3 regions of the Saccharothrix sp. BKS2 genome follow, and region 2 is predicted to be linked to each of the others. Evidence: riboswitches for the same ligand, from Rfam matches in the RefSeq annotation. Region 2 holds a riboswitch; each other region holds the start of a gene.
The links. Region 2 has a riboswitch for glycine ahead of gcvP (aminomethyl-transferring glycine dehydrogenase). Riboswitches for the same ligand answer to the same signal wherever they lie in the genome.
Positions count from the first base shown of each region.

Region 1 (9,422 bases), on a different contig from region 2:
AGCGGCTGCCGGGGTCCGGGTACCGGCCGGAGACGATCGACGAGCTCGCGCTGCGCGGCAACTCGGTCCCGCCCTACCGCGTGCGGCACTCGCGGGCCTGAAGCCCCCGACCGGACGGGGGCCGCACCACCTCGGTGGCACGGCCCCCGTCCGCGTCCTCAGCCCAGGGCCCGCTTGAGGAAGTCGACCTGGAGCAGCAGCAGGTTCTCGGCCACCTGCTCCTGCGGGGTCATGTGGGTCACGCCCGACAGCGGTAGCACGGTGTGCGGCCGGCCGGCCGCGAGCAGCGCGCTGGACAGCCGCAGCGTGTGCGCGGCCACCACGTTGTCGTCGGCCAGGCCGTGCACGATCATCAGCGGGCGCTCCAGCTTCGGCGCGTCGGCCAGGAGCGAGTTGGTGTCGTACACCTCCGGCCTCTCGTCCGGGTGGCCCAGGTAGCGCTCGGTGTAGTGGGTGTCGTAGAGCCGCCAGTCGGTGACCGGCGCGCCCGCGATGCCCGCGTGGAACACGTCCGGGCGGCGCAGCACGGCCAGCGCCGCCAGGTAGCCGCCGTAGGACCAGCCGCGGATGCCCACCCGGGTCACGTCGAGGTCGGGCTCGATCGCGGCCACCGCGCGCAGCGCGTCCACCTGGTCCTCCAGCGTGGTGCCCGCGAGGTCGAACGCGATATCGCGCTCCCAGGCGGGCCCGCGCCCCGGCGTGCCGCGACCGTCCACGACGAGCACCGCGAAGCCCTGGTCCGCCAGCCACTGCGAGGTGAGGTAGGCGTTGCGGGCGGCGAGGACGCGCTGGGCGTGCGGGCCGCCGTACGGGTCGAGCAGGACCGGCAGCCTCGTGCCGGGCACGTGGTCGCGCGGGAGCAGCAGGGCGGCGCGCAGGTCGCGCTCGCCGACCGTGAGCAGCCGGACCGCGGGGGTCAGCACGGGCGTCTCGGCGGAGCTCCCGATCCCGCCGCCGGTGGACACGGTGACCCGCGCGCCGAAGTGGTCCATCCCGGCCGACACGAGCACCAGCACCCCTCCGCCCCGGGCCGCGCCGTGCACGCCGTCCTCAGTGGACAGCCGGGTGGCGCCGTCGGCGGTGACCAGGTGCACGTGGACCTGCGTGGGGTCGTCCGCGGAGGCGGTGACCAGCACGCCGTCCTCGGCGACGTCGAGCACCGCGCGCACCTGGAGGCCGTCCGGGGTCCACGCCCGGTCCCCGACCACGAGGCGGTTGGCGCCGTCCACGGGCAGCACTCGCACCAGCTCGCCGGCCGGCGTCCAGCGCGGCACGCCGGGCACGACCTCCAGCCAGCGCGGGTCGGTGTCGTCCGCGACCACCTCGGTGGCGCCGGTCTCGACGTCCACCGCGAGCACCAGGACGCGGCGCTGGTCGCGGGACTGGACCTGGAGCAGCGGCCGGCCGTGGGAGGTCCACGACGCGGTGACGAGGTAGGGGAACGCCTCGCGGTCCCACGCCACGTCGACCCGGCGGTCACCCAGGACCGCGACCTCGACCACGGCGTTGGGCGTGCCCGCCGCGGGGTAGGCGATCTCGGCCGCCGGGGTGGCGGGGTTGGCCGGGTCCGCGATGTGCCAGCGCAGCACCGGCGAGTTGTCCACGCGCGCGGCGAGCACGCGCCCGCCGTCCGGGGCGAACCAGTAGCCCCGGTGGCGGTCCATCTCCTCGGCGGCGATGAACTCGGCCAGGCCCCAGGTCACGTCGGGGCCGTCGGGCGCGGCCAGTACCCGGTCCTCGCCGGTCCCCAGGTCGACCACGTGCAGCGCGCCGTCGGCGACGTAGGCCAGCCGGCGGCCGGTCGGGTCCAGCCGGGGGTCGAGGACGGCACCGGCGACCGGCAGCTCGCGGACCTCGCCGGTGGCCAGTTCCACCACGAACAGCCTGCCGGACAGCGCGAACGCGGCCAGGCGCGCGTCCGCGTCGGTCGAGTAGCCGACGAGACCCGCGGCCTGCTCGCGGCTGCGCTCGCGGCGCGCCCGCTCCTCCGGGGACAGGTCCTCGGGGTCGGTCAGCAGGACGCCGGGGTCGACCAGCAGCGACTCGGTCCGCGACGCGGTGTCGAAGGCCCACAGCCCGTTCGCCCGGCTGGTGGCCGCGGCGGTGCGCAGGAAGTACACCTTCGCGCCGTCGGGTGAGACGGTGAAGGTCCGCGGTGCGCCGAGGGTGAACCGCTGGGTGCGCGCTTGTTGGCGCGGGAAGGAGATCTCGTTGCCCACCCGCCCACCCTATGGCCTCGACCGCGCGGCGACCGCCGAACGCGACGGCCGCCCCGGTGCCCGCTGCGGGGTCGCTGCGGGGTGGGGGTGCCGGGTGGTCCACCGCGCGGCCCCGCTCAGCGGGTGCCGCAACAGGTCGCCGACCCGGCCGGTGGTTCGGTGGCCGGCCCGGTGTCGGCGGCGGACGGGGCGGCGGGGCGGGCCTCGTACTCGTCGTGCCGGTTCCACCACTCGTAGGGCGGGCCCTGCGGGTAGCCCTCGGGCGAGTCCTCCCACTGCTCCTGCCGACCGAGCGCGGTCAGGTCGAGGTAGCTCCAGGTGCCGCCCATCGGCTCGTCGCCGCGGTTGTTGACGAAGTAGGTGCGGAACACGCGGTCGCCCTCGCGGATGAACGCGTTGGTGCCGTGCCACTCGGCCACGCCGAAGTCGGCGTCGAACCCGTCGGTCGTGGTGTGCCAGGGCATCGTCCAGCCCATGCGCGCCTTCAGCCGCCCGATGTCCGGCTGCGGCGCGCGGGAGGCGAAGACGAGGGTCGTGTCCCGGGCGTTGAGGTGGGCGACGTGGGCGACCTGGTCCGCGACCAGCGAGCAGCCCTGGCAGGCGCGGTCCGGCCAGCCGGACACGCCGGGCTCGAAGAACGCGCGGTAGACGATCAGCTGACGGCGGCCCTCGAACAGGTCGAGCAGGGTCCGCGGGCCGTGCGCCGTGTCGAACGAGTAGTCCCGCTCGACCGCCAGCCGGGGCATCCGCCGGCGCTCGGCGGCCAGCGCGTCGCGGGCGCGGGTGAGTTCCTTCTCCCGCACCAGGAGGGCCTGGCGCGCCGCCTCCCACTCCGCCGGCGGGACGATCGGGGGTGTCCTCATCCTGTGCTCGCTCTCGGGTCGGTGGTCACGGGTCGGTGGTCACGGGTCGGTCCGGGCGGACCGGTCGAGGTGGTCCTTCAACGCGCCGAGCGGTCCGTCCCAGTCGCGGGCCAGCGCGGCCAGGAACTGCTGGGCCACCCGCATGGGCGCCGAGCGCAGCCGGTAGCGGACCCGGCGCCGCTCCCCCGGCTCGGCCGTCACCAGGCCGGCCTCGGTCAGCAGGGCCAGGTGCTTGGCGATCGCCTGCCTGGTGATGGGCAGGCGGGTCGCCAGGTCCGTGGCCGTGGCGGGTCCGCGGGCGGCCAGCTCGGCCAGGATCCCGCGCCGGCTCGGGTCTGCCAACGCGGTGAAGACCTGCTCGGCGATCGCCTCGGCGTCAGGCCGCATCGAGGTGGGCGACCAGCTCGCCCAGCTCGTTCGTCCAGCCCTCCACGTGGCTGTCGTACGCCTTGCCGTGGTCGTCCTCCACCAGCTGGGCGAACCCGGCCTCGACCACGAGCAGCCGCGTGCCGCCGGGGATCGGTTCGAGCCGGAACTCGACGCAGGTGCGGCGCGGGTCGTCCGCCGGCAGCCCGGAGACCGGCCAGGTGAACGCGAACACCGACGGCTCCTCGACCCGCTCCACGCGCAGCTCGCACACCGGGCCGCCCTCCCACGACATCCGGATCACCCCGCCCTCGCGCAGGTCGACCGTCGCCTCCTCGCCGAACCAGCCGCTCAACCCCTCGGCGGTGGTCAGCGCGGCCCACACCTCGCGCGGCGGGTGGGCCAGTTCGAGCGTGCGTTCGATGCGATCGGGAAAGCCCACGACAACCTCCGGTTGCAACTGTTCGGTTGCGACCGTATGGCAACCGCTCGGTTGCGTCAACGGCATCGTCCCGGCCGGCACCCGACCCCTGGATTCCGCCCCGACCTGAACCGGGGCCGTGACCGGGCCGTAATCGTCGTTGGAGCGATCGACGGACCGAGGAGGAGTTGAGTGTGATCCAACGAAACCGCGTCGCCATCGCCGTCGCGGCCGGCCTGGTGGCCGTGCTCGCGCTGGTCGTGTGGACGTCCAACACCACCGTGCTGCGGGGCACCACCGTGGCGCAGACCGAACTGGTGGACGCCGGGGCGCAGGACGGGTACGAGGCGCCGCTGGCCCCCGCCACCAGCGAGGAGGCCGTCCCGGACGAGGAGGACGCGGCCGAGGACGCCCCGGTCGAGGAGGCGGCGTCGGCGCCGGAGGCCCAGGCCGCGCCCGCCGGTCCGCAGATCACCCTGGTCGGCAAGAGCGTGCCGCGCATGGGCGATGTCGTGCAGGACGGCGACGGCCGCACGCTGTACCGGTTCGACAAGGACACGCCGGACCCGGCGAAGTCCAACTGCGAGGGCCAGTGCGCGGTCACCTGGCCGCCGCTGCTGACCAACGGCGACGAGCCGCAGCTCCGGGGCGTCGACCCGGAGCTGGTGTCGACGGTCGAGCGCGCCGACGGTTCCGAGCAGGTCACCCTGGACGGCTGGCCGCTCTACACCTACGCCAAGGACGAGGCGCCGGGCCAGTGGAAGGGCCAGGGCGTCGGTGGCACGTGGTTCGTGGTGCAGCCCAACGGCAAGCGGAACGTCGAGTGCCTGCCTCCGGGGGTGACCGCACCGGCCGCGTGAGGTCCACCGCGGAACGCCCTGATCCCCCGGCTGGGGTTGGCCGGGGGATCAGGGCGTTGCGTGGCGGGCGCCGGGGTCAGGGAACCCGGACCGCCCTCACAGGTTCGGGTACAGCGGGTGCTTGGCCGCCAGCACGTCCACGCGCGCCCGCAGCTCCGCCAGGTCCGGCGACGGCTGGAGGGCGGCCGCGACGACGTCGGCCACCTCGGTGAAGTCCGCCGCGCCGAAACCGCGCGTGGCCAGGGCGGGCGTGCCGATGCGCAGGCCGGAGGTGACCATCGGCGGGCGGGGGTCGTTCGGCACCGCGTTGCGGTTGACCGTGATGCCGACCTCGTGCAGCCGGTCCTCCGCCTGCTTGCCGTCCAGTTCGGACGCCACCAGGTCGACCAGCACCAGGTGCACGTCCGTGCCGCCGGTGAGCACCTTCACCCCGGCCGCGGCCGCGTCGGGCTGCGACAGGCGCTCGGCGAGGATCTTCGCGCCCTCGACCGTGCGGCGCTGGCGGTCGACGAACTCCGGCGACGCGGCGTGCTTGAACGCCACCGCCTTGCCCGCGATCACGTGCTCCAGCGGGCCGCCCTGCTGGCCCGGGAACACCGCCGAGTTGATCTTCTTGGCGAGGTCGGCCTCGTTGGTCAGGATCACCCCGCCGCGCGGGCCGCCCAGCGTCTTGTGCGTGGTGGTGGTCACCACGTGCGCGTGCGGCACCGGGCTGGGGTGCAGGCCCGCCGCCACCAGGCCGGCGAAGTGCGCCATGTCCACCATCAGGTAGGCGCCGACCTCGTCGGCGATGCGGCGGAACTCCGCGAAGTCCAGCTGGCGCGGGTAGGCCGACCAGCCGGCCACGATCAGCTTCGGCCGGTGCTCCAGGGCCAGCCGCTCGACCTCGGCCATGTCGACCCGGCCGTCGGACTCGGCCACGTGGTAGGGCACGACGTGGTAGAGCTTGCCGGAGAAGTTGATCCGCATGCCGTGGGTCAGGTGGCCGCCGTGCGCCAGGTCCAGGCCCAGGATCGTGTCGCCGGGCTGGAGCAGGGCGAACATCGCGCACGCGTTGGCCTGCGCGCCCGAGTGCGGCTGCACGTTGGCGAAGCCCGCGCCGAACAGCTCCTTGACCCGCTCGATGGCCAGCCGCTCGACGACGTCGACGTTCTCGCAGCCGCCGTAGTAGCGGCGGCCCGGGTAGCCCTCGGCGTACTTGTTGGTCAGCACCGACCCCTGCGCCTGGAGCACCGACACCGGCGTGAAGTTCTCGGAGGCGATCATCTCCAGCGTGCTCTGCTGCCGGTGCAGCTCGGCGGCCACCGCGTTCGCGACCTCCGGGTCGAACTCCGCGAGGGACGTGGTGAAGTGCTCGGACATGTGGATCTTTCTCCTGTCAGCTGGTGCGCTTGTAGAACGGCAGGGCGACGACCTCCACCGGCTCGTGCTTGCCCCGGACGTCGACGAACAGCGGCGTGCCCGGCCGGGTGTGGTCGACGGCCACGTAGGCCATCGCCACCGAGTAGCCCAGCGTCGGCGACAGGGCGCCGCTGGTGACCTCGCCGATCGGGTCGCCCGCCGCGTCCAGCACCGGGTAACCGTGCCTCGGCGCGCGGCGCGAGGTGGTCTTCAGGCCGACCAGGGCGGTGTCCACGCCCCGCTCGGCGGCGGCGGCCAGCGCCTCGCGGCCGACGAAGTCGCCCGGCTTGTCGAGCTTGACCACCCGGCCCAGGTTCGCGTGGAACGGGGTGCGGCCCCGGCCCAGCTCGTTGCCGTACAGCGGCATCCCCGCCTCCAGGCGCAGGGTGTCGCGGCAGCCCAGGCCGGCGGGCCGCAGGTCGTGCGGCGCGCCCGCCTCCAGCAGCGCCCGCCACACGGGTGCGGCGTTGTCGGGGGCGGTGAACAGCTCGAAGCCGTCCTCGCCGGTGTAGCCGGTGCGGGCGAGCAGCACGGGCCGGCCCGCCACCTCGGTCCGGTAGGAGGCGTAGTACTTGACCGTCGACAGGTCGGTGGGGGTGAGGCCGGCGAGGATCGCGGTGGAGTTCGGGCCCTGCACGGCCAGCAGGGCGTAGTCCGCGGACCGGTCCTCGACGGTGGTGTCGAAGCCCGCGGCGCGCTCGACCAGCGCCCCGTGCACGACGGCCGCGTTGGAGGCGTTGGCCACGACCAGGTACTCCTGCTCGCCCAGGCGGTAGACGATCAGGTCGTCGACCACGCCGCCGTCGGCCTCGCAGATCATCGTGTAGCGGGCGCGGCCGACGCCGATCGCGGAGGCGTGCCCGACCAGGGCGTGGTCCAGCGCGGCGCCCGCCCCGGGCCCGGTGAGCACGATCTCGCCCATGTGGGTCAGGTCGAACAGACCCGCCGACGTGCGCACGGCGTGGTGCTCGGCCAGCTCGCTGTCGTAGCGCAGCGGCATCCGCCAGCCCGCGAAGTCGGTGAACATGGCGCCCAGCGCCTCGTGCTCGGCGTGCAGCGGCGTGCGGCGGCTTTCCATCGGGCGGGGTCCTCCCTGGGTGCGGACATGCCGGTAGCGCCGACCGGTCGGGTCGGCGGGGCACGGGTGAAGGATGGCACGGTCCACCGGAGACTCCTCGTCGAGTGAGCCTCCCCCTCTGTCATGAGCCTGAGAGCTTCGCCGCCGTGGGGCGGCTTGCACCGTGGGCGAGGCGCGCCGGGGCGCCTGCTTTCCAGAGTTGCCCACGTCGGCGGTAGCTGTGCCTGAGAGATTCCGGGGAGGAGTTGCTCCTTCGGCGCCCCGGCTTGCCCGGGGACTCTCCCGCTCGACGTCGATGGCCGTGTTCAGTTGGTACCGCCAGACGCTAGGCGGGCCCGGGGGTCCGGTCAACCCTGGTCACAGGGCCTTGCCGGTCCGGACGCCCTCCACGACCCTGCGCTCGGCGTAGAACGACACGAACGGGATCGTGCCGGCGAGCAGCACCAGGGCCGTGCCCTTGATCGACCAGCGGGCCTTGAGCGCCAGGTCGACGGTCAGCACCAGGTAGACCGCGTAGAGGAAGCCGTGCACCGGGCCGACGACCCGCATCATGGTCTCGGAGTCGCCCACGTACTTGGCGAACATGGCCGCCACGAGCAGCAGCAGGCCGACACCGACCACGTAAGCCATGAACCGGAACCTGGTCAACGCGCCGTCCATCGCCCTACCCCTGCCTCACCGCTGGTCCCGCGCGTGCAACTCGGCGAGCATCCGGTTGTAGGCCGCCAGCTCGTCGTCCTGGTCTTCGCGCGCTCTCCTGACGGGCCCAACCGTAACGACCCGCTCCACCGGCTCCGCCACCGGCTCCTCGGGTCGGTCGTCGGTCGGTGAACCGGCCGCCTCCGCCTTGCGCCGGGCGTCCAGCTTGCGGATGCGCCACACCATGAAGGCGGGGAAGAGGCCGAACAGGGGCCACTGGAAGACGTAGCCGAGGTTCTGGAACGTGCCGCCGGCCCGGGAGAACCGCTCCCACTGCCAGTAGGCCAGACCGCAGCACACGATCAGGGAGGCCACGCAGACCAGCGCGATGGCGACTCGCTTGGGGGTGATGAGGCCCGGCACGCCTCCAGGGTACTTCGCCCGCCGGGGTACTTCGCCCGCCGGACCGGGTCGGCGGTCGGGTTTGCCGGTCTTGCCGGTTCACCCGCGCGCACGGGTCGGTGGGGCTGGGGCCGGGGTTTCCGGACCGGGGATCCCGAGCGGCGACTGGGCCGGGCGGGGATCCCGGGGGATCCCGGACGGGGTCCGGGGTGGAGATCCCGGAGGGGATCCGGTTGCGGATCCCGGTCGGGGTCTCGGGCGAGGGCTCCTCCCACAGGAGCCCGTCCCTCGGGCGTGGGCTCCCTGACCACAGGAGCCCGTCCCTTCTTCGATCGGACTAGGCGACGCCGTCCCGGCGTTGCCTCTGCAACCTGGCCACGCACCAGGCCGCCGCACTCCCCCGACGCAGGTGCTGGAGCACCGTCATCGGCCCGAGCCGACGACCGAGGTCGGCGGGCGAGAGCCCGGCCGCCCGGTAGTCCAGAGCGCGCTGGTCCAGCGGGCTGATGCCCGCGTCCCACCACTGCTCCGCCTCGGACAGGTCGCCCACCAGCTGCCAGTAGCTGGCCGCGGCCGCGAGCAGGGCCTCGGGCACCTCGGGCGCCCGCTTCCGCATCGCCGCCACGTAGGCGGGGTCCGCGGACTCGACCCGCACCAGGCCCCGGGGACCACCACTCGCCCGCTGCACGGGGATTCCCGGAGAGGGCGGGGCTTCCGCGAGCCACGCGTCCTTGATCCGGTTCACCTCCTGCATCTCGGCGTCGTCCGAGCGCTCAGCCGCCCACTGCCTCAGCAGCTCGTCGACTCCGGAGTCCTCGACCATTCTGCCTCCTCGTCGGTCGAAGATCAGCCAATGCAGCGCACCGTATTAGCGGGTACCGACAACCGCTAGACCCCGGTTTGTCAAAAACCCTGTTACCAGCGCGTTATAGCCCTCATTCCACCCGTACGGTCCAACGAAGAGGCCCTGATGTCACCGACCGTCACCGCATTGAGCGGACCGGCCGTGGGGCTAGGCGAAGAGGCTGCGGACGAAGGTGATGATCGACTCTGCGCCCTGCTCAAGCCACCCGAGGCCGGTGCGCACACCTTCGGCCGACTCGTTCGGCTGGGTGATCAGGAGGAACAGCACCAGCGCGACCGCCGCCAGCGTCAGCACCTTCTTGACGTTCA
Region 1 is NZ_JAUQOL010000008.1:127,967-137,388, forward strand. It holds gene Q5530_RS18500 (spermidine synthase) at 1-101, shown strand, start outside; gene Q5530_RS18505 (prolyl oligopeptidase family serine peptidase) at 159-2,219, opposite strand; gene Q5530_RS18510 (DUF899 domain-containing protein) at 2,336-3,082, opposite strand; gene Q5530_RS18515 (ArsR/SmtB family transcription factor) at 3,122-3,469, opposite strand; gene Q5530_RS18520 (SRPBCC domain-containing protein) at 3,459-3,890, opposite strand; gene Q5530_RS18525 (hypothetical protein) at 4,064-4,729, shown strand; gene glyA (serine hydroxymethyltransferase) at 4,826-6,091, opposite strand; gene gcvT (glycine cleavage system aminomethyltransferase GcvT) at 6,108-7,208, opposite strand; glycine riboswitch at 7,320-7,410, opposite strand; glycine riboswitch at 7,412-7,503, opposite strand; gene Q5530_RS18540 (DUF3817 domain-containing protein) at 7,566-7,868, opposite strand; gene Q5530_RS18545 (hypothetical protein) at 7,884-8,270, opposite strand; gene Q5530_RS18550 (helix-turn-helix transcriptional regulator) at 8,587-9,072, opposite strand; gene Q5530_RS18555 (hypothetical protein) at 9,262-9,422, opposite strand, start outside.
Region 1: linked by a shared signal. The riboswitch ahead of gcvT (glycine cleavage system aminomethyltransferase GcvT) and the one ahead of gcvP (aminomethyl-transferring glycine dehydrogenase) in region 2 are both predicted to bind glycine.

Region 2 (9,422 bases):
GTCCGCCCGGCGCGCACGCCCTCGGGGTACCGGCAGTTCACCCCGGCGGACGTCGAGCGCCTGCGGTACGTGCTGTCCGCGCAGCGCGACAGGTACCTGCCGCTCAAGGTCATCAGGGAGCAGCTGGACGCGGCCGACCAGGGCGTGCGCGCGGCGGACGCCGCGCCGGGCCAGGGGCACCGGATCACCCGCGACGACCTGCTGGCGCGCGCGGGCATCGAGTCGGCCGACCTGGCCGACCTGGAGCAGCACGGCCTGGTCAGCGCCGGTCCGGGCGGGTTCTACGACCACGAGTCGGTGCAGATCGCCACCACCGTGCGGGCGATGGCCCGGCACGGGCTCCAGGCCCGGCACCTGCGCCCGTTCCGGGCCGCGGCGGACCGCGAGGTCGCCCTGGTCGAGCAGGCCGCCGCGGCGGCGCACCGGGCGCGGGCCGACGAGGTCGTGCGCGAGCTGACGGCGCTCTCGGTCACGCTGCACGCGCTGCTGGTCGAGGTCGGGTTGCGCGATGTCGCAGGTAAGCGCGTTTCGTCGAGGTGAACAAGTGTCCGCATCGTGATGCCGGAGCGGGCGGGCGGTTGCGCACGGGGCCCGCTTGGCGGGTAGCGTCGAAAGGGTACTTGGGGGATCCTCGTTCATACAGCGGGGACGCCAGGATTTCAGCGCGCTGAGGGAGGCGAGACCCGATGAGCGAGATGCGCGTCGTGGGTGTGCGGGTGGAACTGCCCGCCAACCAGCCGATCCTGCTGCTGCGCGAAACCGAGGGCGAGCGGTACCTGCCGATCTGGATCGGGTCCGTCGAGGCCACCGCGATCGCGCTGGAGCAGCAGGGCGTGCGCCCGGCCCGCCCGCTGACCCACGACCTGCTCAAGGACGTCATCGGCGCTCTCGGGCGGCAGTTGGAGCAGGTGCGGATCACCGACCTCCAGGAGGGCACCTACTTCGCGGAGCTGGTGTTCGACGGCGACGTGCGGGTGTCCGCGCGGCCCAGCGACTCGGTGGCGCTCGCGCTGCGGGTCGGCGTGCCCATCCACGCGGAGGAGTCCGTGCTGGCCGAGGCGGGGCTGATCATCCCGGACGAGCAGGAGGACGAGGTCGAGAAGTTCCGCGAGTTCCTCGACTCCGTGTCGCCGGAGGACTTCCGGGGTGCCGACACCTGAGCGGTGCCGGCTCTCCCGTCATCTCGTCGACAGGGTCCCCGTGCGGGGGCCCTGTCGTGCTTCTCGGGCCGGGACGGCCCGGCCCCGGTGTCCCCCCGCCACACCGACCGGCTCCGCCGGTGGACGAGCGTGGTGAGCGGTCCCGGTGTGGTGCGTGGGCCCCGGGTGTGCGGTCCCGCCACGCCGACCCGGACCCGGACGGTGGCGTTCAGGCCCCGCCCGCCGTGCCCACCGGTCGGGCGAACTTCCGGGAGGCCGCCTCCCCGGCCCGCGCCGGCCGCCGGAGGCCCCCGCGCCGACCCCCGTCAAACCCCCGCCGCCGACCCTCCACCCGCGCCGGGCGAGTACCACCTGCGAGAGGTCCGACCAGCGGCCGAACCCCTCGCGGGTGTGTGCGGTGCGTTGTGGATCAACCCCGCGTGCCACCCCCCGGTGTCACACTTCTGGATTACACAACGTCAGCTTTCCGCCGCTAAACGATCACTAAACGTCACCCGAATGGCTTACAACGGCCGACTCTCTCAACCTCTACCTCAGGTTGAGGTCAGACGCGTCCCGCGCGTCGCGTTGACCTGCCCCCTACCCGGTCTTACCGTCGAGCTCAGGTGAATTGCCACGGTGTGATTCAGGCACCGCGGCGGCTTCACGTTGGTCGCCGGTCGTCGTGGCCGGACCGAGGGGAGGCAGGCGTGGTCCAGGAAGCGCCCATCATCCGGGCGGGCTCCGGCTCCGGCGAACAGGGCGAGCTGTTCCCGGACTCCTCGCTGCCGGACGAGCTGGTCGGGTACCGCGGCCCGGCCGCGTGCCAGATCGCGGGCATCACCTACCGCCAGCTGGACTACTGGGCCCGCACGGACCTGGTCAGCCCGACCATAAGGAGCGCCCACGGCTCCGGCAGCCAGCGCCTGTACTCGTTCAAGGACATCCTCGTCCTGAAGGTCGTCAAGCGGCTGCTGGACACCGGCGTCTCGCTCCAGAACATCCGGGTCGCGGTCGACCACCTGCGCCGCCGCGGCGTGCAGGACCTGGCCCGCATCACGCTGTTCAGCGACGGCACCACGGTCTACGAGTGCACCTCGCCCGAGGAGGTCGTCGACCTGCTCCAGGGCGGCCAGGGCGTGTTCGGCATCGCGGTCAGCGGCGCCATGCGGGAGATCAGCGGCACCATCCACGAGTTCCCCGCCGAGCGCGCCGACGGCGCCGAGGTCGTGGCGGCCTCCAACGACGAGCTGTCGCGCCGCAGGCGCACCCGGGCCACCGGCTGAGAGCGTCCGCGGGGGACCGCCGGGCGCGAAAGCGGAAAAGGCCGGCGGCGGGGTGAGCGGAACCGCGGATCGGGCACGGCGCGAATACGACCTGTTACAGCCGGGTACCAGGAATGTGCCCGCTGGAAAACCCGCTCAAACCCCGCTGTCCAGGTGATGAGATCCACGTCGCGCCGGCAGGACCGGCGGCGTCCCGGTTGGGTACGATTCGCGCGCAGTCGCTTTATCCCGCGCGGGAGAGTCCGAGCCCGCTCGGCGCCGAAGGAGCAAATCCTCCCCGGAACCTCTCAGGCGCAAGGACCGCGTGGGTGAGACGCCTCTGGAAAGCGGGTCGGGCCACCGACCCCGCCGACGGTGCAAGCCCGGTCACCACCGGGTGAAGCTCTCAGGCGCCCGGCGACGGGCGGGAGACAGAGGGGGAGGGCCACGGCAGGAGTCTGCCCGCAGCCCGGAGGCGCTTCATGACGCAGGACCGCATCCCCCTCGCCGCTCTTGAGCACGGCACCCCCTTCGCCGACCGGCACGTGGGCCCCCGGCCCGCCGAGCTGTCGCGGATGCTCGACGTGATCGGCGTCGGCTCCCTGGAGGAGCTGGCCCAGCGCGCCGTGCCCGACTCGATCCGCGAGCGCGAACTGGTGCTGGACCTGCCCGCGCCCGCCACCGAGACCGAGGCCCTGGCCGAGCTGCGCGCCCTGGCGGCCCGCAACCGCCCGATGACCCAGATGATCGGCCTGGGCTACTACGGCACCACCACGCCGCCGGTGATCCGCCGCAACGTGCTGGAGAACCCTGCCTGGTACACCGCGTACACGCCCTACCAGCCGGAGATCTCCCAGGGCCGGCTGGAGGCCCTGCTGAACTTCCAGACCGTCGTCGGCGACCTCACCGGCCTGCCCGTGGCCAACGCGTCCATGCTCGACGAGTCCACGGCCGCCGCCGAGGCGATGACGCTGGTCCGCCGCGCGGGCCGGGCGAAGTCGAACCGGTTCGTGGTCGACGCCGACACGCTGCCGCAGACCCTCGCCGTCATCGAGACCCGCGCCGAGCCGCTGGGCATCGAGGTCGTCACCGCCGACCTGTCGCAGGGCCTGGAGGGCCTCGGCCTGGGCGGCGACTTCTTCGGCGTGCTGCTGTCCTACCCCGGCGCGTCCGGCGCGGTCCTCGACCACGCGTCCGTCGTCGAGGAGATCCACCGGGCCGGCGCGCAGGCCGTCGTCGTCGCCGACCTGCTGGCGCTGACGCTGCTGCGCCCGCCGGGCGAGATCGGCGCGGACGTCGTGGTCGGCACCACCCAGCGATTCGGCGTGCCGATGGGCTTCGGCGGCCCCCACGCCGGCTACATGGCGGTGCGCCAGGGCCTGGAGCGGCAGCTGCCGGGCCGCCTGGTGGGCGTGTCCGTGGACGCCGACGGCGACCCTGCCTACCGGCTGGCGCTCCAGACCCGCGAGCAGCACATCCGCCGCGAGAAGGCGACCAGCAACATCTGCACCGCGCAGGTCCTGCTGGCCGTGATCGCCTCGATGTACGCGGTCTACCACGGCCCGGAGGGCCTGAAGGCGATCGCGACCCGCGCCCACCGGATGGCGACCGTGCTGGCCGCGGGCCTGTGCGAGGCCGGCGTGGAGGTGGTGCACGGCGAGTTCTTCGACACCGTGCGGGCCCGCGTCGAGGGCCGGGCCGCCGAGGTCGTGGCCGCGGCGCGCGAGCTGGGCGTGAACCTGTGGCGGGTGGACGACGACGTGGTCTCCATCGCCTGCGACGAGACCACCACGCGCGAGCACCTGCGGCTGGTGTGGCGGGCGTTCGGCGTCACCGTGACCGACGTGGACGCCCTGGACGCCGACACCGCCGACGGCATCCCCGTCGACCTGCGCCGCACCTCCGACTACCTGACCCACCCGGTGTTCCACACCCACCGCTCGGAGACCGCGCTGCTGCGCTACCTGCGGTCGCTGTCGGACAAGGACGTGGCGCTGGACCGCAGCATGATCCCGCTGGGCTCGTGCACGATGAAGCTCAACGCCGCGGCCGAGATGGAGCCCATCACCTGGCCGGAGTTCGCCGAGCTGCACCCGTTCGCGCCGGTCGGGGACGCCGCCGGGTACCTGGAGCTGATCGGCGACCTGGAGCGGTGGCTCGCCGAGGTCACCGGCTACGACGCGGTGTCGATCCAGCCCAACGCGGGCAGCCAGGGCGAGTTCGCGGGCCTGCTGGCCATCCGCGCCTACCACCGCGCCAACGGCGACGTGCACCGCGACGTGTGCCTGATCCCGTCCAGCGCGCACGGCACCAACGCCGCGTCGGCCGTGATGGCGGGGATGCGGGTCGTGGTGGTCAAGTGCGACGACAAGGGCAACGTCGACCTGGGGCACCTGCGCGAGACGGTCGAGGCGCACCGCGACGACCTGGCCGCCATCATGATCACCTACCCGTCGACGCACGGCGTGTACGAGGACACCGTGCGCGAGGTGTGCGGGCTGGTGCACGACGCCGGCGGCCAGGTGTACGTGGACGGCGCGAACCTCAACGCCCTGATCGGCCTGGCGCGGTACGGCAGGTTCGGCTCGGACGTGTCCCACCTGAACCTGCACAAGACGTTCTGCATCCCGCACGGCGGCGGCGGCCCCGGTGTCGGCCCGATCGGCGTGCGGGCGCACCTGGCGCCGTTCCTGCCCAACCACCCGCTCCAGCCCGCCGCGGGTCCGGAGACCGGCGTGGGCCCGATCAGCGGCGCGCCGTGGGGCTCGGCGTCGATCCTGCCGATCTCGTGGGCGTACGTGCGGATGATGGGCGCCGACGGCCTGCGCCGGGCGACCCTGACCGCGGTGGCCGCGGCGAACTACGTGGCGCGGCGGCTGGACGAGCACTTCCCGGTGCTCTACACCGGCGAGGGCGGCTTCGTGGCCCACGAGTGCATCCTCGACCTGCGGCCGATCACCAAGGCGACCGGCGTGACCGTGGACGACGTGGCCAAGCGGCTGGCCGACTACGGGCTGCACGCGCCGACCATGTCGTTCCCGGTGGCGGGCACGCTGATGGTGGAGCCCACCGAGAGCGAGGACCTGGCCGAGATCGACCGGTTCATCGACGCCATGGTGGCGATCAGGCGCGAGATCGACCGCGTCGGCGCGGGGGAGTGGCCGGCGGACGACAACCCGCTGCGCAACGCCCCGCACACGGCGGCCTGCGTGACGGCGGAGTGGGACCACCCGTACAGCCGCGAGGTGGCGGTGTTCCCGGCGGGCGTCACCGCGGTCAAGGCGTGGCCGCCGGTGCGGCGCGTCGACGGCGCGAAGGGCGACCGGAACCTGGTCTGCTCCTGCCCGCCGGTGTCGGCCTACGGCGGCTGACGGGTCCCCGACCGGTGATCGGGGGTGGGGGAACGACCAGACCTCGTTCCCCCACCCCCGTTCCCCCGTGCCGGAGGTCGGCCCCCCTGCTCCGGCGCATCCAGTTCTACCCGTCCGGGGTTGTTCAGGGTCGGGGCCCGACCGCTGTACGACGAAGGCTGAACAACCGCGCCAGGTGCTCCTGCTGCTCCGGTCGCGCGGCCGGATGACGGCCGGTGAGCCGGCGGCCGAGCCGGAGCCGGGCGCGGTGGCAGCGGCCCAGCCGAAGGTCCCGGCAGCGCTGAACGCACAACTCACCCAACCTGAACGCACAACTCACCCAACCTGAACGTACGACTCGCGCGTCCTGAACGTACGACTCGCGCGGTCTGAACGTACGACTCGCGCGGTCTGAACGTACGACTCGCGCGGCGCGAGTGTTCGACACGCGCGCGAGTCGTACGTTCGGGACCACCGTGTCGTACGTTCAGGACCCCCGAGTTCAACGCTCAGGTCGACAGCAGTTGGGCCAGGGCGGCGTCGATGCCCCGGCCGTCCTCGACCACCGACAGGGTGCCGCCGGTGGAGCGGGCCAGTTCGGTCAGCGGGGCGCGTTCCGGGTCCGGGCCGATCGCGATGATGCTGACCGCGACGTCCCTGCCCGGCTGCTTGGCCGAGGCCAGGCGCGACTTCAGCTCGTCGAAGGTCAGGCCGCCGTCGTTCGCGCCGTCGGTCAGCACCACGACCCGGTTGCGCTTGCCGGCCTGGTGGTCGGCCACGGCGTGCTCGTAGAGCGCCAGCACGCTGGTGTAGAGCTGGGTGCCGCTGCGCGGCGCCAGCGCGGCCACCCCGTCCAGCAGCGCCTGCCGCTGGGTCGCCACCGGACCGGTCGGGACGAGCTGCCGGTACGGCTTGTCGCCGTCGAGCTCCCGGGAGAACTCCCACAGCCCCAGCGAACCCGACACGGACCGGTTGACCTGCCCGGACAGCGCCTCCCGCAGCCACTCCACCCGGCTGCGCCCGTCCCCGCCCGGTTCCTCCACGGACCTGGAGGTGTCCACCAGCACGTGCACCACCTGGCCGTCGTCCGCGGTCGCCCACGCGGCCGAGATCTGCTGGGTGGTGTTGGCGTCGGCGGGGGCGAGCTGGTCGGTGATCGCGGCCCACCGCACGCCCGGCGACTCCCTGGGCCGGTCGGTGGTCGAGTCCACCCGCAGTCCCGCCAGCGCCAGGGTCCGCTGCTGCTCGTCCTCCTTGAGGAACTGCCGGAACGCCTGCGCCGCCCGCACCTGCGCCTCGCCGACCCAGTCGCCGGCCAGCGCCACGAACGGGAAGTCCGCGACCGGCGTCGGCCCGCCCCCGGCCACCCCGTACAGCGGGTGCAGCGGCGCCGTCCCGCCGTCCTTGCCGGTGTTGTGCCGGTACAGGTCCACCTCGAACACGGGCACCGCGCTGAACCCGGCCTCGTTCACGCCGGTCGTGTCCGCCAGCAGGTTCAGCGCCTCCCACGTCCCGGCGGGCGACTCCCGCGGCTTGGCCGCGGTCAGCTTGCCCAGCGTGGTCTTCACCGGGTCGAGCGCCAGCATGCCGCTGGTCACCGGGCCCCTGCCCTCCGGGCTCGCGCCGGCCAGCGCGGACTGCACGGCCATCGCGGTGGCGGCGTTGGTCGCCGGGTCGGGCATGGCGACCTCGAACCGGCCCCACTCGGGCTTGCCGAACCGGCCCCACCCGTCGGGCGCGCCGACCAGGTCGGGCAGGTCGGTCCACCGGAACCCGTCACCGGCCTGGAGCGCCTGCGCCGGCTCCTGGTGCAGGGCCAGCAGCACCGGGCTCGCCGCGATCGACTCGGGCACCGCGCCCAGCAGCGAGGCGTCCTGCGCGCTCAGCCGGTTCGCCCACAGCGTCGAGTCGGTGACCCAGGCGTGCGGGCGCTCGCCCAGCTTCGCCTCGTCCCAGCCCTGGGTGAGGCCGGCCAGCACGGTCTCGGAGTCGATGGACAGCACCTCGACGCGGATGCAGTGGTCGTAGACGACGGGCCGCTGCCTGCTCCACGCCTCGGCGACCTGCTTGACCGCCTCGGCCACGCTGGGCGCCGCGGACACCCGCAGGGGCGCCTCGCCCTCGTTGCAGTCGCCGGCCTCGACCGCCGCGCGCCGGTCCGCGACGCCGCCGACCCAGGTCCAGCCCAGCCACCCGAGCACGATCAGGGCCACCAGGCCGATGATCGCGACCGGCCACTTGGCGATGCCGCGCCGCACCTTCGTCCGCAGCGCGCGGTGTCGAGACATCGTCTCTTCCCTCTCAGCGTCGACCACGACTGGCGGCTCCCGACCGGGCGTCACGCTAACAGGTGACATTTGGGGATCGGGTGAAGCGACCGCGGGTTACCCACCGGGAACGAGCTCGCGCGACAGCACGTCGGTCAGCCCGATCAGCCGGGCTCTCAGCGGGGCGGCCTCCTCCGCGAACGCGGCCTGCTGCCGCGCGTACTCCGCCCGGCCCTCGGCCGTCTCCACCCGGACCGGCGGGTAGCCGAGCGCGGCCAGGTCGTAGGGGCTCGCCCGCATGTCCAGCCCGCGGACGCGCACCGCCAGCTCGAAGCAGTCCACGACCAGCTCGGACGGGGTCGCCGGGTCCAGCTTGTAGGCCCACTTGAACAGGTCCATGTTGGCGTGCAGGCAGCCCGGCTGCTCCAGCTCCACCTGGGTCTCCCGGGTCGGCTGGAGCGCGTTGCGCGGCCGGGCCTCGGGCGTGAAGAACCGGAACGCGTCGAAGTGCCCGCACTGCACGCGCTGCGACTCGACCACCGCGTCCGTGCCCGCGCCGCCCAGCCGCAGCGGCCACGCGTCGTGCCGCACCTGCTCCGGCCGCTGCCGGTAGACCATCGCCCACTCGTGCAAGCCGAAGCAGCCCAGCCGCGGCGGGCGGGACGCGGTGGCGGTGAGCAGCCGGCGGGCGAAGTCGACCGTGTTCGCCCGCTCCCGCGCGAACGCCGCCACGTCCAGGGTCACCCCGTCGGGGGTCTCCCGGTAGACCGGCCACCGCAGGTAGTCGCGGGCCGCGGCGCCTTCGAGCACCACGCCGGGGCCGGGGTGCCAGCGCTCCAGCCGGGACGGGCGGTGCGAGTAGTAGGAGAACAGGAAGTCCAGCACCGGGTGCTTGCGGCCGGCGGCGCGGCGCTCGTGGTGCGGGCCGGTCCACCGCCGGGCGCGGGCCGCGTGCGCGTCGCGGCGCGCGGTCCACTCGACCTCGGACAGGACTGCTTCCCCCACCCCGTCAGCGTACTTGGCGCCGGCACGGCGACGGGTCGAGGCCGGGGGCGTCACCCCGCGCTAAAACGTTCGGCCCCGCGCGGGCCCGTTGGTTAGGTGGACCCATGACCAGGTGGGTGCGGCTCCAGGCCGTCGCGGTGTCCGGTTCGGTGGCCGAGGGGCTGGTGGTGACCCTGCTGCCGTGGGTGGCGACCACGATCACGGACGACCCGCGCCAGGTGTCCCTGGTCAACGTGGTGGGCCAGGCGCCGTGGCTGCTGTTCTCGCTGTTCGCCGGGGTGCTGATCGACCGGGTGCGGCGCAGCGCCGTGCTGGCCACGGCCTACGCGGTGCAGCTGGGCGCGGCGCTCGCGGTCGCGGCGGCCGGGGTGCTCGACGCGTTCAGCCTGCCGTTGC
Region 2 is NZ_JAUQOL010000010.1:101,538-110,959, forward strand. It holds gene Q5530_RS22105 (MerR family transcriptional regulator) at 1-540, shown strand, start outside; gene Q5530_RS22110 (bifunctional nuclease family protein) at 687-1,160, shown strand; gene Q5530_RS22115 (MerR family transcriptional regulator) at 1,850-2,425, shown strand; glycine riboswitch at 2,649-2,738, shown strand; gene gcvP (aminomethyl-transferring glycine dehydrogenase) at 2,887-5,775, shown strand; gene Q5530_RS22125 (substrate-binding domain-containing protein) at 6,264-8,042, opposite strand; gene Q5530_RS22130 (3-methyladenine DNA glycosylase) at 8,139-9,026, opposite strand; gene Q5530_RS22135 (MFS transporter) at 9,131-9,422, shown strand, end outside.

Region 3 (9,422 bases), on a different contig from region 2:
GGCGGCGGTCGAGTCCGTGCTGCCGCGCTAGGACCCGGGCGGTTCCGCCCGATCGGACCCGAGGGCCCGGTCGGGCGGAGCTCACCGGATCAGCACTCGATGACGTTCACGGCCAGCCCGCCGCGCGCCGTCTCCAGACCGGGGATGATTTTGCGATGACTGCCGAAGACCGTCAAACAAACTCACCCGAGTGATTCTCTATCAAAAGCTCCTTCAACCTCATCTTGCCGAATAGTTGACGGCACATGAGCGCCCCCATGGAGAATAATCGCCACGACCATGCCGAACAAGCAGACTGAACGATAACCACCCGTTTTCCGCAGGCGCACCTCCCACTACCGCACCGGCTAGTCGCCCTTCACTTCGAATCAATACCCGACTCCTCACCGGCACGGATCTCCGTGGACCCGGTCAGGAGCTCGGCCGAGATACCCACGTAGAGAGCCAGGCCATGCAGTGAACGCACGTGTGCCGGCAATTGGACGCGGAGCGCCGGGTCGAAGGGGTCGAGCGATTCCCGGTACCGATCCACCACGTTCGCCAGCAGGTCCAACAGCGGAACCTGCAACACCTCGGAGTACACCGCCAGGGTGGCAGGACTCGGTCCACGGGTGCCGTTCTCCACTTTGGACAGCCGGGCGACCGAGACGTTGAACCGCTTTGCGATCACGACCAACTTGACCTTGCGCTCCCGACGCAGATCCCGCAGGTGCGTTCCCAGCACTTCGTGGTAGACAGTTCGCCTCCCAGCCCTGCCCCGCTCGACCGATTTCACCTCCGCCACTTCCACAACCGTGCCGGCTTTGCCTGGCATGTCCAACCGGATCACCAACTCCCGAATCGATCCGCACATCCTGCGGACGTGACGACGACCATCGACGAGATGTCGTCTTCAGCGAATATTTGAACAATTTCGAACAGATCGTTGAACTCCATCGGCCTCAACGCGATCAATGCGCCGCCGATGAACGACGGACCGGGCTGGAGAGAGCCGCTCATCACCCGAGTCACGGTCGAGCGATTCACGCCCATCGCACGTGCAAGCCCGTAGTCCGACGGGTACCCCGCCAGGCGGACCGCTTTCAGGAACGCCTCACTCCGCAGTCTGATGGTGTACGACTTCGACTGGATCGAGGCCACAGTGCCCGAAACCCGCTCAGGACCGTGCGAGCCACTCATCCCGGCAACTTCCCGGGCTCCGAGCCACCTGCCGGGCCCGCCCAGTCCGACACCGGACGCCCCTCCGGCTTTCGGCTCAACGCGTGACGACCGACCCCCGGCGACAACACCGACGCCAACAACAACGCCTGATCGCCCAGGTTCAACAGGAACTCCGCGAACCGATCGGCCGCACCGTCCCCCGCCCCCGGTCCCACCGCGACCATCCCGGGAGCCAACGACAACCGCAGGCCGTGAAGATCGTTGTCAGGCCAGTGAACGATCTCCACCGTCGCATCCGGGCCCGGCTCGAACACCCCTCCGGAAGCCATCGACGCCCCTATGCCGCAGCCGACGGAGCACCCGCCGACCCATCCACCTTGCCGCCACCCCGACGCACCTTCGCCACGTCCTGCGGCGACAACATCTCCTCCGCCCAGATCGTGTGGTTCACCCAGCCGTCCCGCACGTACGGCGACACCTTCAACCCCACGAACACCGCCGGTCGGAACGGCGTGCCCGACAGCTTGTCCACCGCCGGACGCGGCGACTTCCCCTCGCTGAACTCCTGCGCCCGCTCCACCTTCAGCACGAAGAACCCTTGCGGGAACAACTCGTCGAAGTTGATCGGGAACCTGTGACCCGCAGCAATAGCCATGATTCGAGCACCTCATCCATCGGGGTCGCCCATGTGCGACTCGTGCCAATGTTCAGCGTCGTCCGCGCTCTTGTTCATGGAGTCCGCGACTTCGCGCGCGTCGTTGAACGAAAACTCCAGATCACGCACACCCGGCACCGACAGGACCACTGACTCCCTTTTGGCGTAAACCCAGATGTAGCGTTCAGCTCCGATGGCCGCCTTGTCCGAGACCGCTGGTGGTTCCGCTGCCCCTTCCGTCTCGTCGGACTCATCGGCTCCCATGCCGTGCCTTTCGATAGCGGGACGTGTTGCCACATACAGGATCGACCGGAAGACCATCGGACTGTTGGAACCGAACGCATACGTGGACCCGTTCCAGCAGCGCATATGTATCGGACGCATACGCGCTGGTCAGCGTCTGACAGCACGGCTACACTCGTATGCGTAGCCAAGCTAAGCGGGGGAACGCCCATGTCGGAGGCTCCACTCCACGACGAGGAATTCTGGTTGCGGCCCGAGATCCTTCGGGCACTGCAAGATCGCCACATCGGCCGGGTGATGCGGGCATACCGCAGAGCGCACACACCCGAGATCAAGCAGGTGGACCTGTCCCGATGGATCGGGCGCACCCAGGGGCAACTCAGCCGCATCGAGCGTTCCGCCACGGCCGTCACGGACTTGAACAAACTTCAGGAATGGGCCGCAGTACTCAAGCTCCCAGAACGACTGTTGTGGTTCAGCATGGCTGGCGGATCAACAGATCACGCACACCAGGATGAAGCAGAGCCGTCGCTCAGGAACATCGAGGAAGGACACGACGTGCGACGCCGAGACCTGCTCAAGGCGGCAGGTATCACCGCAGCAGCGGCGAGCGCCGACCTTGCGATCAACACCCCTTGGCAGCGCCTCACGGACTCCGTTGAGCGCGGCCGACCGGTTGACGATGCCACGGTCCGCCTCATGCAGGACCGCACCGCAGACCTGTTCCAAACCGAGGAAACCGTTCCGGCGAGGCAACTCCTCAGCTCGCTCTCGTCCCACGAGGAGGTTCTACAGGCCCTGCTGAAGAACGTCCGGTCGGAGCAGGTCCGGCGTTCACTGGCCGTGTCCCTGGGTGAGACCAAGGTTCTCACCGGTTGGGTGCTCTTCGACGTCGGCAAGGACAATGAAGCGGCGAACGTCTGGCGGGAAACGTTGAAGATCGCCAAGGCCGTGGACGACGGCGCGCTGGCAGCATGTGCACTGGGGTACTGGAGCTACCTGGCGTCTTCTCGCAACGACACCGGCCCCGCCGCGAAGCTGCTACAACAAGCGCACGAACTCGTGCCTGGTTCTTCCGCACCGGCTACGCGGTCCTGGATCGCGGCCCGCCAGTCCGAAGAGCTTGCGCGGCTGGGGGACGACACAGGAGCGTTGCGAGCGGTTGAACGCGCGATGACCGCATTCGACTTCGCCCGACCCCGCACGGAGCGCCCCTGGACCGCCTTCTTCTCAGCGAGTCGTCTTGGCGGCATGACCGTATCGGCGTACACCACGCTTCGGCACTCAGACGCCGAGAGCGCAGCCGATTCGCTGTTGCGTTCGTTGTCCCCCAGGGACAACAAGGTTCGAGCCATCATCCTCGCGGACTTGGCGACCACCGCAGTGACCAACAAGGACTACGACCGGGCCGGGGAGCTCGCCACCCTTTCCGGCAGGCTGACGGTGCAGACCGAGACCACACTGGCCAAGAGCCGCCTGCTGGCCCTCGCGTCCACACTGCCAGCCGCCAGGAACGGCGCGGAAAGCGCACTCCGCGAAAAAATCGTCAGCGCGTTGCACTAACTTTCAACAGCGGAACGCGTCTCATCGGTCATCCACTGGAGATAGGCCGGGTTGCCACCGAGGATGGGCAGGGCCACGATCTCCGGGGTGTCGTAGGAGTGGTTCTGGTTGATGAACTCCGTCAGTTCGGCCAACCGATCGCCCGTGGTCTTGATCCACAGTTGCCACTCTTGACCGTCCTGAACAGCGCCCTCCCAGCGGTAGATGCTTCGGATAGGGCTGCTGATCTGCACGCAAGCGGCCAAGCGCGCAGCTACGATCAGTTTACTCAGCGATTCGGCTTCTTCGGCACTGTCGGTCGTCGAGATAACGACCAGGTGGTCACCGGTCACGTCTTCTCCTTCGACATGGATATATCGGGACGATCGCGCAGCCCCGCGGCTGGATCGGGCCGGTCCCGGCGATCGACTGCCGCAGCGGCTCCGCCACCTTGCCACCGGAAGTGGTTGCGCTGCAACGAAATCCAGACCCCCGACGCGCGGCGGGCCCCACCCCTCAACACCAGGGTGGGGCCCGTCGCACCTGGGTCAAGACCAGGCCGTGGGACGTCGGGCAGCGTCGGGGACCACCGAGCAACAACGCAAGGCATCCGCGCTGTTCAGACGCCGTTCCTCAGCACTCGATGACGTTCACGGCCAGCCCGCCGCGCGCCGTCTCCTTGTATTTGTCCTTCATGTCCCGGCCGGTCTCCCGCATGGTCTTGATGACCTTGTCCAGCGACACGAAGTGCGACCCGTCCCCCCGCAGCGCCATCCGCGCCGCCGTGATCGCCTTGATCGACGCCAGCGCGTTGCGCTCGATGCACGGGATCTGCACCAGGCCGCCGATCGGGTCGCAGGTCAGCCCGAGGTTGTGCTCCATGGCGATCTCGGCCGCGTTCTCCACCTGCTCCGGCGTCCCGCCCAGCACCTCGGCCAGCCCGCCGGCCGCCATCGAGCAGGCCGAGCCGACCTCGCCCTGGCAGCCCACCTCGGCCCCCGAGATCGACGCGTTCTCCTTGAACAGCACGCCGACGGCACCCGCGGTCAGCAGGAAGCGCACCACGCCGTCGTCCGACGCGCCCGGCACGAACCGCCTGTAGTAGTGCAGCACCGCGGGCACGATGCCGGCCGCGCCGTTGGTCGGGGCCGTCACCACCCGGCCGCCCGCGGCGTTCTCCTCGTTCACCGCCAGCGCGAACAGCGTCACCCAGTCCATCACCCGCAGCGGGTCGGTGGCGTAGTGCTCGGCCGCCAGCAGCTGCCGCATCTCCGCGGCCCGCCGCCGGACCTTGAGCCCGCCGGGCAGCACGCCGGACTCCGTGCAGCCCCGCTCGACGCAGTCCTGCATCACCTGCCAGATGTGCAGCAGGCCGCCCCGGATGTCGGCCTCGTCCCGCCACGACCGCTCGTTGGCGAGCATCACCTCGCTGATCGACAGCCCGGACTCGCGGGTGCGGGCCAGCAGCTCGTCACCGGTCTTGAACGGGTGCGCCACCGGCGTCTGGTCCGGCTTGATCCGGTCGGTCCCGGTGGCCGTCTCGTCGACCACGAACCCACCGCCGACCGAGTAGTACACCGCCGAGTCCACCACCGCCGAACCCGCGTAGGCCGTGAAGCTCATCCCGTTGGGGTGCAGCGGCAGGGACTTGCGCCGGTGCATGACCAGGTCGCCGTCCTCGGCGAAGGCGATCTCCCGCTCACCGCCCAGCCGGAGCCGCCCGGTCGCGCGGATCTCGGCCACCCGGACCTCGGCCGCCGAGGGGTCGACCTCCTCCGGGCGGTGCCCCTCCAGCCCGAGCAGCACCGCCTTCGGGCTGCCGTGGCCGTGGCCGGTCGCCCCGAGCGACCCGAACAGCTCCACCCGCACCCGGTCCACGGACGCGAGCGCGGGGCGCAGCCTGGCGGCGAACATCGTCGCCGCCCGCATCGGGCCGACCGTGTGCGAGCTGGACGGCCCGATGCCCACGGAGAACAGGTCGAACACGCTGATCGTCACGATCAGCCCTCGGTCAGTTCCGCGTACTTCGCCGCGGTCAGCAGGCCGGTGGCCTCCTCGACCGCCACCTTGAACAGCCAGCCGCGCCCGTACGGGTCGTTGTTGACCAGCGACGGGTCGGCGACCACGGCCGGGTTGACCTCGACGACCTCGCCGGTGACCGGCGCGTACAGCTCGCTGACCGACTTGGTGGACTCCAGCTCACCGCACACCTCGCCGGAGGTCACCCTGGTGCCCGCCGCCGGCAGGTCGACGAACACGATGTCGCCCATCGACCCGGCCGCGTACGAGGTGATGCCGACCGCCACCGGGTCCGGGGTGCCCGGCACCCAGTCGACCCACTCGTGCTCGGGGGTGTACAGCAGCTTCTCCGGAAAGGTCACGACAGCGCTCCCTGGGTGGTGGTCCTGGTTCCCCCACTCTGTCCTGGGACCTGAGAGCTTCGCCGCACGAAGCTGCGGCTTGCACCGTTGGTGCGCGCCGTGGGGCACGCTTTCCAGAGTCGCCTCACCCGAGCGGTTCTCGCTGCCTGAGAGTGTGCGGGGTGCTTGCTCCTTCGGCGCCCCAGGCGACACACCTGGGGTCTCTCCCGCGCGGGTTCCGGCGCCTCACGCGACGCCGCGGCCGATGTTCAGTTGGCTGTCCGCACGCTAGGTGGCGGGCGGGAGGGTGTCAACGCGCCGCACGACTTGTCCTCCCGGCACAACCGACCCCCCGGCCGTTGGTGCCGCGGGCACGATGACACCGCGTTCCGGGTACCCGACCTTTGGTGCAACGACGGCCGAAGGAGCCCACCGTGCGGATCGCAGTCCCCCGCGAGATCAAGAACCACGAGTACCGCGTCGCGCTGACCCCGGCGGGCGCCCACGAGCTGACCACCCGCGGCCACGAGGTCTACGTGGAGGCGGGCGCCGGGCTCGGTTCGGCCATCCCCGACGAGGAGTACCTCGCCGCGGGCGCGAAGGTGCTCGCGGGCGTGGACGACGTGTGGTCCGAGGGCGAGCTGGTGCTCAAGGTCAAGGAGCCGATCGCCGAGGAGTACCCCCGGCTGCGCGAGGGCCAGGTCCTGTTCACCTACCTGCACCTGGCCGCCGACCGGCCGCTGACCGAGGCGCTGCTGGCGTCCCGCACCACGGCCATCGCCTACGAGACCGTGCAGACCCCGAACGGCGCGCTGCCGCTGCTCGCGCCCATGTCCGAGGTCGCGGGCAGGCTGGCGCCGCAGGTGGGCGCGTTCGCGCTGATGAAGCCCTCCGGGGGCCGCGGGATGCTGCCCGGCGGCGTGCCCGGCGTGCACCCGGCGCGCGTGGTCGTCATCGGCGGCGGCGTGGCGGGCCTGAACGCGGCCACCATCGCCGCGGGCATGGGCGCGGACGTCGAGATCCTGGACACCAACATCGACCGGCTGCGGCACGTCGACGCCCTGTTCCAGGGCCGGTTGCGCACCGTCACGTCCAGCCGCTACGCGGTCGAGCAGGCCGTGCGCGAGGCCGACCTGGTGATCGGGGCGGTGCTGGTGCCCGGCGCCAAGGCCCCGAAGCTGGTGTCCAACGAGCTGGTGGCGCAGATGAAGCCCGGCTCGGTGCTGGTGGACATCGCGATCGACCAGGGCGGTTGCTTCGCCGACTCGCGGCCCACCACGCACGCCGACCCGACCTACCCGGTGCACGAGTCGGTCTTCTACTGCGTGGCCAACATGCCCGGCGCGGTGCCGCGCACCTCGACCTACGCGCTGACCAACGCGACCCTGCCGCACGCCGTGGCGCTGGCCGACCGGGGCTGGCGGGAGGCGCTGCGCGCGGACGCGTCGCTGGCGCTGGGCCTGAACGCGCACGAGGGCGCGCTGACCAACCTGCCGGTGGCGCAGGCCCACGACCTGGAGCACACCGCGCTCGCGATCTGATCCCGGGAAGGAGAGGGCCCCGCTCACCGAACGTGAGCGGGGCCCTCGACGTGAAAGGCGGCCCGCTCAACCAGCCTGGGGGTCACTGGGAGCGGGCCGCGCTGCCAATCCTAGCCGGAGTCGGGGGTCCGTGCCCAGCGGGCCCACCGGTCCGGCCGACAGCACCCGCCCGGTGAACCACGGTGCGTGCGCATCGCTCAAGCGAAAGGGTGAACATGGCGGGTAACGGGTAAGTCACGGCGCCTCGTCGGCCGATGGACAGGACTGGGAACCCCCGCGGCTACGCAGCGGGGTCGTCCGCTCGCGCGGCGAGGCGCCGCGCCAATCCCGATCGGAGTCCCGATGGCCGAACCCCAGGGCTGGATCGACTGCCACGACCCGTTCGGGCGCGACCGGTCCATGACCGTGATCGTCGAGGACGACCGGGTGCTCCTGGTCGCCCCGCCCGGAGAGTCCGCTGTGATGTCCGTCACCCAGACCCGACGACTGCACCGCCTGCTCGACCAGGCCGCGGACAGGATGTGAGCGGCGTGGACGAAGCGCTGCGGGCCGCCGTGCTGCGCCGGCTGGCCCTGCTCGACGAGGTCGCCGAGCGCGGCGTGGACGAAGCGCTGGTGCCGCTCGCGCGCGCCGAGATCCACCGCCTGGCCGACGGCTGGCGGCTGCTGCTGACCGTGCACCAACCGGATCCGGACAGCCGCTGCCGGGTGTGCCCCGGCGTGCTGCGGAACAAGAAGTGGCCGTGCCAGGTGTGGGCGATGGCGCACCAGCACCTCATCGGCGAGGGCGCCTCGCACCGCGAGCGCCGCCGCGAGCGCCGGGGGTTGCGCACGCCACCGCGCCGCTCGCCGCCGCGGGCGCCGCGCCGCTCGGGCGACCCGGAGGCGACCACCGAGCTCCCCGCGGTGGTGTCGAAACCGCGACACGCCCTCCCCGAGTGATCCCGCTAAGGCAGGATGACCCCCGGTAGGAGCAATCCGGGAGGACGCGTGCACGACGGCAGTGGCCGCATCGTGGTGCAGGGCTTGACCAAGCAGTTCGGTCCGGTCGCGGCGGTGCAGAACCTGAGCTTCACGGTGGAACCCGGTTCGGTGACGGGCTTCCTCGGACCCAACGGCGCGGGCAAGACGACGACCCTGCGCATGCTGCTCGGCCTGGTGACCCCGACCGCGGGCACCGCCCTGATCAACGGCAGCCCGTTCGACCGGCTCGGCAACCCCGGTCGCGTGGTCGGCGCGGTGCTGGAGGCGCAGGGCTTCCACCCCAAGCGCACCGCGCGCAACCACCTGCGGGTCTACGCCGCCGCGATCGGCGTGCCGGACTCGCGGGCGGACCAGGTGCTCCAGCTGGTCGGTCTGGGCGCGGCGGGCGACCGCAAGGCGGGCGGCTTCTCGCTCGGCATGAAGCAGCGGCTGGCGCTGGCCACCGCGCTGCTGGGCGACCCGCAGATCCTCGTGCTCGACGAGCCGGCCAACGGCCTGGACCCCGAGGGCATCGCCTGGCTGCGGTCGTTCCTCCAGTCGTTCGCGCGGAGCGGGCGGACCGTGCTGATCTCCAGCCACCTGCTGGCCGAGGTCGAGCAGACGGTGGACCAGGTGGTCATCATCAGCCGCGGCCAGACCATGTTCTACGGGCCGCTGGACCACCTGCGCGACCGGCAGCAGGCGCGGGTGCTGGTGCAGCCGTCCGACGCGGGCGCGCTGGTCACCGCCCTGCGCGAGGAGGGCGTGGCGGGCATCGAGCAGCTGCCGGACGGCCGGATCGCGGTCACCGGCGTGGAGCCGCGGCAGGTCGCGGACACCGCGCTGAAGGCGGGCGTGTCGGTCTACGGGATCGAGGAGGAGAAGGCCGACCTCGAACGGCTGTTCTTCCAGCTCACCAGCGGCCAGTACGCGGCGCCGGGGCAGCTCCCGCCCCAGC
Region 3 is NZ_JAUQOL010000023.1:73,087-82,508, reverse strand. It holds gene Q5530_RS34995 (glutathione peroxidase) at 1-31, shown strand, start outside; gene Q5530_RS34990 (helix-turn-helix domain-containing protein) at 359-829, opposite strand; gene Q5530_RS34985 (transcriptional regulator) at 826-1,140, opposite strand; gene Q5530_RS34980 (hypothetical protein) at 1,499-1,816, opposite strand; gene Q5530_RS34975 (hypothetical protein) at 1,829-2,137, opposite strand; gene Q5530_RS34970 (hypothetical protein) at 2,270-3,622, shown strand; gene cutA (divalent-cation tolerance protein CutA) at 3,619-3,954, opposite strand; gene Q5530_RS34960 (L-serine ammonia-lyase) at 4,235-5,599, opposite strand; gene gcvH (glycine cleavage system protein GcvH) at 5,602-5,982, opposite strand; glycine riboswitch at 6,106-6,201, opposite strand; gene ald (alanine dehydrogenase) at 6,396-7,502, shown strand; gene Q5530_RS34945 (hypothetical protein) at 7,845-8,027, shown strand; gene Q5530_RS34940 (hypothetical protein) at 8,033-8,443, shown strand; gene Q5530_RS34935 (ABC transporter ATP-binding protein) at 8,492-9,422, shown strand, end outside.
Region 3: linked by a shared signal. The riboswitch ahead of gcvH (glycine cleavage system protein GcvH) and the one ahead of gcvP (aminomethyl-transferring glycine dehydrogenase) in region 2 are both predicted to bind glycine.